Regions from separate parts of the Photorhabdus stackebrandtii genome, predicted to be linked through region 1. Evidence: predicted binding sites of a transcription regulator. Region 1 holds the regulator's gene; each other region holds the start of a gene.
What was found. The regulator CRP, encoded in region 1, controls carbon source genes, mostly activating them, when cyclic AMP is high. The targets are predictions, from matches to a motif close to ATGTGANNNNNNTCACAT.
Positions count from the first base shown of each region.

Region 1 (2,211 bases):
ACCCAGCATCAACGAAACAGAACAATATTTCTCTGCGGAAAGCGTGACGGCACGTTCAACCGCTTTCTCTGTTAAATCCCTGCCGGTAACAATAAAATGCAGATTAATAGAAGTAAACAAGCGTGGTGCCTCTTCACGACGGCGGGAAGTTAATTTCACTTCACAATTTCTTATGTCATATCTGCCTTTCTGCAAAATAGAAATAACATCAATCGTGCTGCAACCGCCAACTGCCATTAATACCATTTCCATTGGGCTTGGTGCCTTATCACCGGCATTTCCATCCATCATTATCTGATGACCCGAAGACGATTCCCCCAAAAGAGACAACCCTTCAACCCATTTTACCCGCGCTTGCATAAGTACCTCTTAAGTCATTTTTTGCATCAAAGCCTACTCTTTCAGTATTAAACTGGCAATCTAATGAGCGGTTTATTATGCTGAAACAATACAAGACAAGACAGAATCCTTTTCCTGTGTTAAAAACAGAAGCAGGTCCGGGTATATGTGGGTTAAGATCAATACTCAAGTTTCAAATTTCAGATAACCTATATAAAACCCTTACCTGTCGGTTTTTCAGCAAACTAATATGTTAAGCTAGTGTCTTTATAAGCCAGCCTGACGAGAAACTTTTAGGTTCTCGTGTTATTTAGGCAGCGATAACAACAGAGGATGAAGCGAATGGTTCTCGGCAAGCCACAAACAGACCCCACTCTTGAATGGTTTTTGTCACACTGCCATATTCATAAATATCCATCCAAAAGCACGCTTATTCATCAAGGCGAAAAAGCAGAGACGCTTTACTACATCGTAAAAGGTTCTGTTGCGGTTTTGATTAAAGATGAAGAAGGCAAAGAGATGATCCTTTCCTATTTAAACCAGGGAGATTTCATTGGCGAACTTGGATTATTTGAAGAAGGACAAGAGCGTACAGCCTGGGTACGGGCCAAAAGTGCCTGTGAAGTAGCGGAAATTTCCTATAAAAAATTCCGTCAACTGATTCAGGTAAACCCGGATATTTTAATGCGTTTATCTGCCCAAATGGCAAGCCGTTTGCAAACAACTTCTGAGAAAGTCGGTAACCTGGCTTTCCTGGATGTGACCGGCCGGATTGCTCAGACTTTACTGAATCTGGCGAAACAACCCGATGCAATGACTCACCCGGACGGGATGCAAATCAAAATCACTCGTCAGGAAATTGGTCAGATTGTTGGCTGTTCCCGTGAAACGGTTGGCCGTATTCTAAAAATGCTGGAAGATCAAAATCTGATCTCCGCACACGGCAAAACAATTGTTGTTTACGGTACACGTTAATTCCTGATTAATCAGCGCATGATATTGCGCTGATTTTTCTCACTCTTATTTACACCAACTGGCTAATTGCCTTATCCAGCCGTTCCATCCCCTGGGTTATCTCCTCTTCACTGATAATCAGCGAAGGCGTGAAACGCAGTACATCACTACCGGCACTCAATAACATCAAACCATTTTCAGCCGCCAGTTGCAGGATCTCTTTAGATTTTCCCTGATACTGCGCTTTTAGTTCCGCACCAATCAGCAATCCCTTGCCACGGATTTCACCAAATATCGAATATTTCTGATTGATATCGTTCAGAAAATTCACAATCAAATGATGACGTTTTTCAACGCCCTCCAAGACCTCTGGCGTATTGATAATGTCAAAAGCGGCATTTGCAACCGCGCAAGCCAGCGGATTACCACCATAAGTTGTGCCGTGAGTTCCCGGCACCATCGCCGAAGCGATATTCGCCGTAGTCAGCATAGCGCTAACAGGGAAACCACTTCCCAATGCTTTCGCTGTGGTGATAATGTCCGGCACAACATCATAATACATATAAGAAAATAACTTACCGGTACGGCCCATCCCACTTTGTACTTCATCAAATACCAGCAGTACCTGATACTTATCGCAAAGCTCACGCAACCCATGAATAAATGCGGGTGTCGCCGGCGTGACTCCCCCTTCACCCTGAACAGGTTCTAATACAACAGCGCAAGTATGATCATCCATGACCGCCTTTACTGCATCTAAGTCATTAAAAGGCACATGAATAATATCTGCGGGTTTTGGCCCAAAACCATCAGCGTATTTTGGTTGACCACCAACAGAAACAGTAAACAGAGTACGACCATGAAAACCCTGATGGAATGCGATGATTTTGGTTTTATATGGATGGTAACGAGTAATGG
Region 1 is NZ_PUJV01000020.1:24,044-26,254, forward strand. Features, by position in the region: gene C5470_RS15645 (OsmC family protein) at 1-360, opposite strand, end outside; gene crp (cAMP-activated global transcriptional regulator CRP) at 682-1,314, shown strand; gene argD (bifunctional acetylornithine/succinyldiaminopimelate transaminase) at 1,364-2,211, opposite strand, start outside.

Region 2 (2,211 bases), on a different contig from region 1:
ACATCAAAAAACAGTGGCAAAGCACAAACCAGACCAGCGATTCCCAATGAATAATGCGCACGATTTTCACCAAAACTATTCAGTAACTTACTTGCAATCTGATCCAGTGCACCGGTTTCATGTAGAACCTTACCAAACATCGCTCCCAGTGCGACAACAATCGCCAGAAAGCCTAATGTTCCACCCATTCCTTCCTGCATTGTTTCGGTAATTTTATCCAATGGCATACCAGAAAAAACACCCGCCCCCATAGAAACCAGTATTAACGCAACAAAAGCGTGTATTCTGGCTTTCATCACCAGAAATAGCAGTAAAAGAACAGAGCCAACGGCTGTCAATACTAAGGTTAAAGTACTCATTATTTTCCCCCTGAAATGACACTATTAATTATTCTTATTGAGTGATTAATCACTTTATCAAGAGACGATCTAATATCGATCAGATAAACATCCTTTTCATCACTACCCGGTTCTTCTAATGTCTCAAATTGAGATACCAACATCTGAGATTTAAAGAAATGATCTTTACGTGCTTTCAACCGATTTTCAATTAAATCAAAGTCACCTTTCATATAAAGAAATGACAGATTCTTATTATTATCACGCAGCATATCCCGGTAATGCTTTTTTAAAGCAGAACAAACAATCAGGGAAACTGGATTTGTGCGTTGCATAGCAAAAACCGCATCATTTAGTGATTCCAACCAAGGCTTACGATCTTCATCATTCAGTGCATGACCTTTAGCCATCTTATTAATGTTAGATCTTGGGTGTAGAAAATCACCATCCAAAAAAGCGGAGCCCAGTTTATAAGCCACAGCATTGGCAACAGCAGATTTACCACTGCCGGATACCCCCATAAGCACAAAAACATGATTCGAATGCTGGGTATCTCCCATATAAACTCCTTAGCGCAGATATTTCACCCACAAAATGTTACCGGTAACTGTTATCGGTAACATTATCAGAAGTAGAGGTAAATTTCGCAACAACACGGAATATTCAAGAAATGGAAATGTGATATTTGTTACAAATAAATTCAAAAAAACGTAAATCCAGTTGACTGATTAAATACTTTCTCCTGGTGATAACTGAAAACCGATATCGATCATTTTCTGTGGTACATGTTCACCTTTCAGTCGTGCCATCAATAATCCAGCTGCCTTCCGTCCCATTAAGTCACGAGGTGTCAACACACTGGCAAGTTTTGGTGTCATCACCTGACCAACATCGTGACCATGAAAGCCAGCTACTGCAATATCATGCGGTACAGCTATCCCCTGACGCTGGCACTCAAAAATTGCGCCGATAGCAAGGTCATCATTGGTACAAAACAGACCATCTACATCTGGATACTTTGTTCGCGCTTCATTCAGTAACTGCCCCCCTAAGGTGTAAGAAGAGCTGTCAGGTGTCATGACCTTACCTGGCTTTAAACCTACGCTTTTCATTGCAGCTTCATAACCTTCCAGACGAATAATTGTCCTTTCATCCTGCCTTGCACCAAGATAAATCACCCGCTGACAACCACGTTCAATCATTGCCATTGTCATCTGTCGAGCTGCTTCAAAGTTATCAATACCGACTGCCGTGTCGAAACAAGGAGAAATACAGTCCATCAGCTCAACGACCGGGATCCCGGCCGTTTCCAACATCTTCAAAGTCCGTGGGGTGTGAGTACGTTCAGAAAGAATTAAGCCATCAATATTGTAGGAAAGCAGGGAAATTAAACGTTCCTCTTCCTTCTCTGAATGGTAACCATAGTGAGCCAGCATGGTTTGATAACCATTACGATCTGTCACATATTCGATACCACGGATAACTTCCGCAAAAACCTGGTTAGTCAAAGAAGGCAACAAAACACCGATAGCATGACTAGTAGAATTAGAAAGAATATCCGGCACTCGGTTCGGGATATAACCTAATTCATCCAAAGCATCAGCTATTTTCTTTCGCAATTGCTCAGAAACTTGATCAGGGTTACGCAAGAAACGACTTACTGTCATTTTTGTAACACCAACACGATCAGCCACATCTTGTAAAATAGGACGTTTTTTCTTCATATTTCAATGCAATACAAAATTAGTAAAGTTTAGGATAACAAACATAGTGCAATGACACATTTATACACTATCAGGACACGCTTTTTTTGAATTTAGCCTGGTAGTGGAACAGTGATCCCGATTTATTATCTATTCAGATTCTGTAGGAT
Region 2 is NZ_PUJV01000030.1:1,014-3,224, reverse strand. Features, by position in the region: gene gntU (gluconate transporter) at 1-359, opposite strand, end outside; gene gntK (gluconokinase) at 359-898, opposite strand; gene gntR (gluconate operon transcriptional repressor GntR) at 1,067-2,062, opposite strand.
Region 2: the regulator CRP is predicted to act here: its motif matches at 1,015-1,032, upstream of gntK (gluconokinase).

Region 3 (2,211 bases), on a different contig from region 1:
AAATTTACTACAGCCTAGTGCAGCAAGTGTGGATTGAGTTGCACTTTTTTGGGACAACTCGCTGTTTTTTCCCTCAACTAATACCGCTCTTTCGATAGCCAGACAATCACCACCAGAAATATTCATCAGGATCAAGGCCGCTTGTAATGGAGGTAAGCTTGGGTTAAATGCGGCATTTTCTGCATAACGCCCAGGATAGATTTTTCCATCTTTTCCCAGCAGTGCTGTACCGCTGTATGAATTACTGTATGGAGCATGGCTTCGGTTTGCTGCATCCAGTGCAACGAGCACTAATTTATCCGTGGTTTCTAGTTTATAACCATGATTAACCGGATCCATCAATAGGGTAGTGATACCCAGATCGTTAGGACCAAAGGAGTCTGGCAAATAGTCACCTAATGTTAAAGGCTCTTGTTTTAGCAAGTGGATCTCTAATTGTGTGCCACTATTAAGCTCATTCATAAACTGGCGGCAGTGACCGCATGGAGAGTAATTAATTGTGATAGAAGTTAGTTTTTTCTCACCGCGTAGCCAAGCGTGAATAATAGCACATTGTTCAGCATGAATAGTTTGCTGTAACGGTACGCCGGTAAATTCCATATTTGCACCAAAATAGAGATTTCCGCTTTCACCACAGGCAATTGCGCCGACATTAAAATGTGATATCGGAGCCAGGGAACATGCCGCTGCGAGTGGCAGCAGGGAGATAGCCAAGGTGTTATCGTCAAAGCCACAGGTTTTCTTGACAGATTCAGCTTGTTCAGCCGTGAACATGGCAGGGAAGTCGTTGTTTCCTGCATGGGGCAAAAGTGCATCCTGTAGTTTAGATGGCAATTGGGCCCAAATAGAGCGAAAGCGAGCTTGCATAGAATGATCTCCAAATTAACTTGAGATCATTCTAGGTGCTCTGATTAGATCTATAATGTGACTTATATCACATAAATAGTGAAAATTATGTAATTAAATCCGGTAATTGAGAGATTTATATCAAATTTTTAAACTGGTAATTAGCCAAATAGGTATAGCAGCACCGGGAACACAAAAGGGGCAGTCAGTGAAGTAATGATACCACAGGTCATCAGTGCTAATGAGCTGTATGCTCCTTCAACAAAATTGACTTCTGTACAACGGGCGGTGCCTAAAGCATGTGATGCTGTTCCCATTGCCAAACCGCGGGATGCTCTGGTTTTCACTTGCAAGAGATCGAACAGGCTATGGCCAAATATTGCCCCGAGAATGCCGACAAAAATGACGCAAGCGGCACTGATTGCCGGAATACCGCCGATAGCATCTGCGACTGCCATTGCTATTGGCGTAGTGACTGATTTAGGCAGTATTGAGGCGGCCATTTCAGGTGTTGCGCCCATCCACAATGCAATAGCGGTACCTGTAACCATAGCGACAATACTGCCGATAAAACAGATACTGATAATGGACTTCCATTGGGCGCGGATCTGGTGCAACTGTTCATATAAAGGAAATGCCAGCGCAACCACGGCGGGCTGAAGCAGATCATTAAGAATTTGGCTGCCGGCGAAATAGTGTTCATAAGGGGTATTGGTTATTAACAATATTGGAATCAGTACAGCGATAGAAACCAATAAGGGATTCAGAATAGGAATTTTGAATTTTAGTGAAAGTTTTCTTGCGGCGTAGAATACAATCAATGTTAATGGCAGTGACCACCAAATGTGACTTAACATATTTATTTCTCTTGTTTTTCTTGTTCAGTCTTAACTTCTGATACAGAGCCGATAATTGGACGTGCGCGGTGAACATAATGGGAACTGTAAGCAACAATAATCATAACAATTGCGGTGCTGATCAGGCATGAAAGGACAATCGGTAGTATCTGTTGGCTGAGTTGATCGTAATAATTCATAACGCCTACACCGATAGGCAGAAACAGCAGAGTCATATTTTTCAGTAGCAGAGTGCAACCTGGTTTTACCCAGTGGGTAGGGATCAATTGGAAAGCCAATAAGACGAACAATATCAACATACCGATAATACTGCCGGGGACTGCGATGGGTAACAGGGCAGAGATGGCATTGCCTGCTAATAAACACAGATAAATCAGTACAAATGCTCGCAGGTACTGCCAACCTATAATCAGTACTTCACGAAACGACATAACAAAATTCCTAATTCCAGTGAGGTATTCATCATACAATTAACCCTAGGAATGTGCCATAGATCACATTCAAAAAA
Region 3 is NZ_PUJV01000002.1:149,791-152,001, reverse strand. Features, by position in the region: gene cdd (cytidine deaminase) at 1-867, opposite strand, end outside; gene C5470_RS02220 (CidB/LrgB family autolysis modulator) at 1,008-1,703, opposite strand; gene C5470_RS02215 (CidA/LrgA family protein) at 1,706-2,134, opposite strand.
Region 3: the regulator CRP is predicted to act here: its motif matches at 923-940, upstream of cdd (cytidine deaminase).

Region 4 (2,211 bases), on a different contig from region 1:
CTTGATGGCTATCTTCAAACAACTGGATGCGGAAGTTTATATTGCTGACTACGAGCACCTTGGTGTTTATGCTTGCCGTATTCTGGTACCAGGTATGTCTGATATTTATCCTGTGGAAGATTTGCATATTGCCAATAACACTATGGGGATTCATCTGCGTGAAATTTTATTTGCGCTACCGGATAGTCAATGGCAACCGGCAGAATATCTGGCCCTGCTTGAGCAATTAGATGAAGAAGGTCTGGACGATTTTACCCGTGTCCGTGAACTACTTGGCATTGCTGTTGGTAAAGACAATGGCTGGAGCAATTTACGTATTGGTGAACTGAAATCCATGTTGGCGCTGGCGGGTGGTGATCTGGAACAAGCGCTGATTTGGGTAGAATGGACCCAAGATTTTAACGCCTCAATCTTTACGGCTGAACGGGCTAACTATTATCGCTGTCTGCAAACATTGCTTTTACTTGCTTTAGAAGCGGATAAAGCGCCTTCGCAATATTACCCGGCATTCATAAAAATGTACGGGCAGAATGCTGTTGAAGCAGCGTCAGCGGCTGTTGCCGGTGAAACATGTTTTTATGGCCTGTGGTCAATTGATTCAGATTTAAAATCTCTGTCTGCTCATCAAGCTTTATTAGCCGCTTATGAGAAGCTGCAAAAAGCCAAATATCATTTCTGGAATGCCAAATAACATTCAATTTGGCTGAAAAGATAATTCATTATTAAAAGTAAAATTCGGGTTAAATTAAGTTTATTTAAAATAACAAATAAATAACAACTTAACCTGAATTTTTACTTATAAAATTGCCTTCCGATAAGAAAATAAAAAAATACAATAAAATTTAAAAAAAATTTAATTCATGTAACTCAATAAATTCATTAGCATTTTATCTATTCAACCCCATCAAAACAACATTAGCTTTCTGAGTATTATGATCTATATCAAATTTACTCCCTTGAGCCTTTGTTACTATCATTACGTACAATAACTAATGCATAACAAAGAGAATGTTAGTATGCGAGCTGACAACCCTTTTAACTTATTGCCACCTGCTGTAATGACACAAATCGCCGATGATATGGGTGTTTATAAAACCACCAAACATCCTGCAATAACCTATATATCAGCCATCACTGCCGGGGTTTTTATTTCTATTGCGTTTGTCTTTTATATTACCGCCACCACAGGAACCGCCTCTATCCCTTATGGGCTGGCAAAATTAGTTGGCGGAATCTGTTTCTCCCTCGGATTAATGTTAGTTGTCGTTTGTGGAGCAGACCTGTTTACTTCCACGGTGCTCACAATTATTGCTAAAGCAACCGGGCGGATAACCTGGAACCAAATGTTTAAAAACTGGATTAACGTTTATTTAGGTAATTTGATTGGCGCGCTATTTTTTGTCGCGGTGATATGGTTTGCCGGTCAATATAATGTTGCTAACGGATTATGGGGCCTAAATGTACTGCAAACGGCTGACCATAAAGTACACCACACGTTTATTGAAGCCCTGTTTTTAGGCGTTCTCGCCAATCTGATGGTTTGTCTCGCCGTTTGGATGAGTTATGCCGGACGTAGTTTAATCGACAAAATATTTGTCATGATTTTGCCTGTAGGCATGTTTGTCGCCAGCGGTTTTGAGCACAGTATCGCTAACATGTTTTTAATTCCGCTTGGTATCGTTATTAAGCATTTCGCCCCAACTGAATTCTGGATCAATGTGGGAGCAACACCTGAACAATTTTCCCAACTCACCATTTTACACTTTGTTACTGACAATTTAATTCCGGTCACTATCGGTAACATTATCGGGGGCGCAATTTTGGTGGGGTTGACTTACTGGTTAATTTATCTGCGTAGCGAGCAAAAACATTAATTAGCTCCCTCGCCGGGTTTCTCAAAAGTTCGATTATTAAAAGGTAGAAGTATCATGACTGAATTAAATGAAAAATTCTCTGTAGCATGGCAAGGTTTTAATCAGGGTGACTGGCAGAACGAAGTCAACGTTCGCGACTTCATCCAGAAAAACTATACACCATATGAGGGTGATGAATCTTTCCTGGCAGGTTCAACCCAAGCAACTGATGCCCTGTGGGAAAAAGTCATGGAAGGTATCAAAATCGAAAACCGTACTCACGCTCCGGTTGATTTTGATACTGATATTGCTGCTACCATTACCTCCCATGATGCTGGTTACATTGAAAAAGATCTGG
Region 4 is NZ_PUJV01000002.1:70,236-72,446, forward strand. Features, by position in the region: gene ycaO (30S ribosomal protein S12 methylthiotransferase accessory factor YcaO) at 1-691, shown strand, start outside; gene focA (formate transporter FocA) at 1,017-1,874, shown strand; gene pflB (formate C-acetyltransferase) at 1,929-2,211, shown strand, end outside.
Region 4: the regulator CRP is predicted to act here: its motif matches at 931-948, upstream of focA (formate transporter FocA).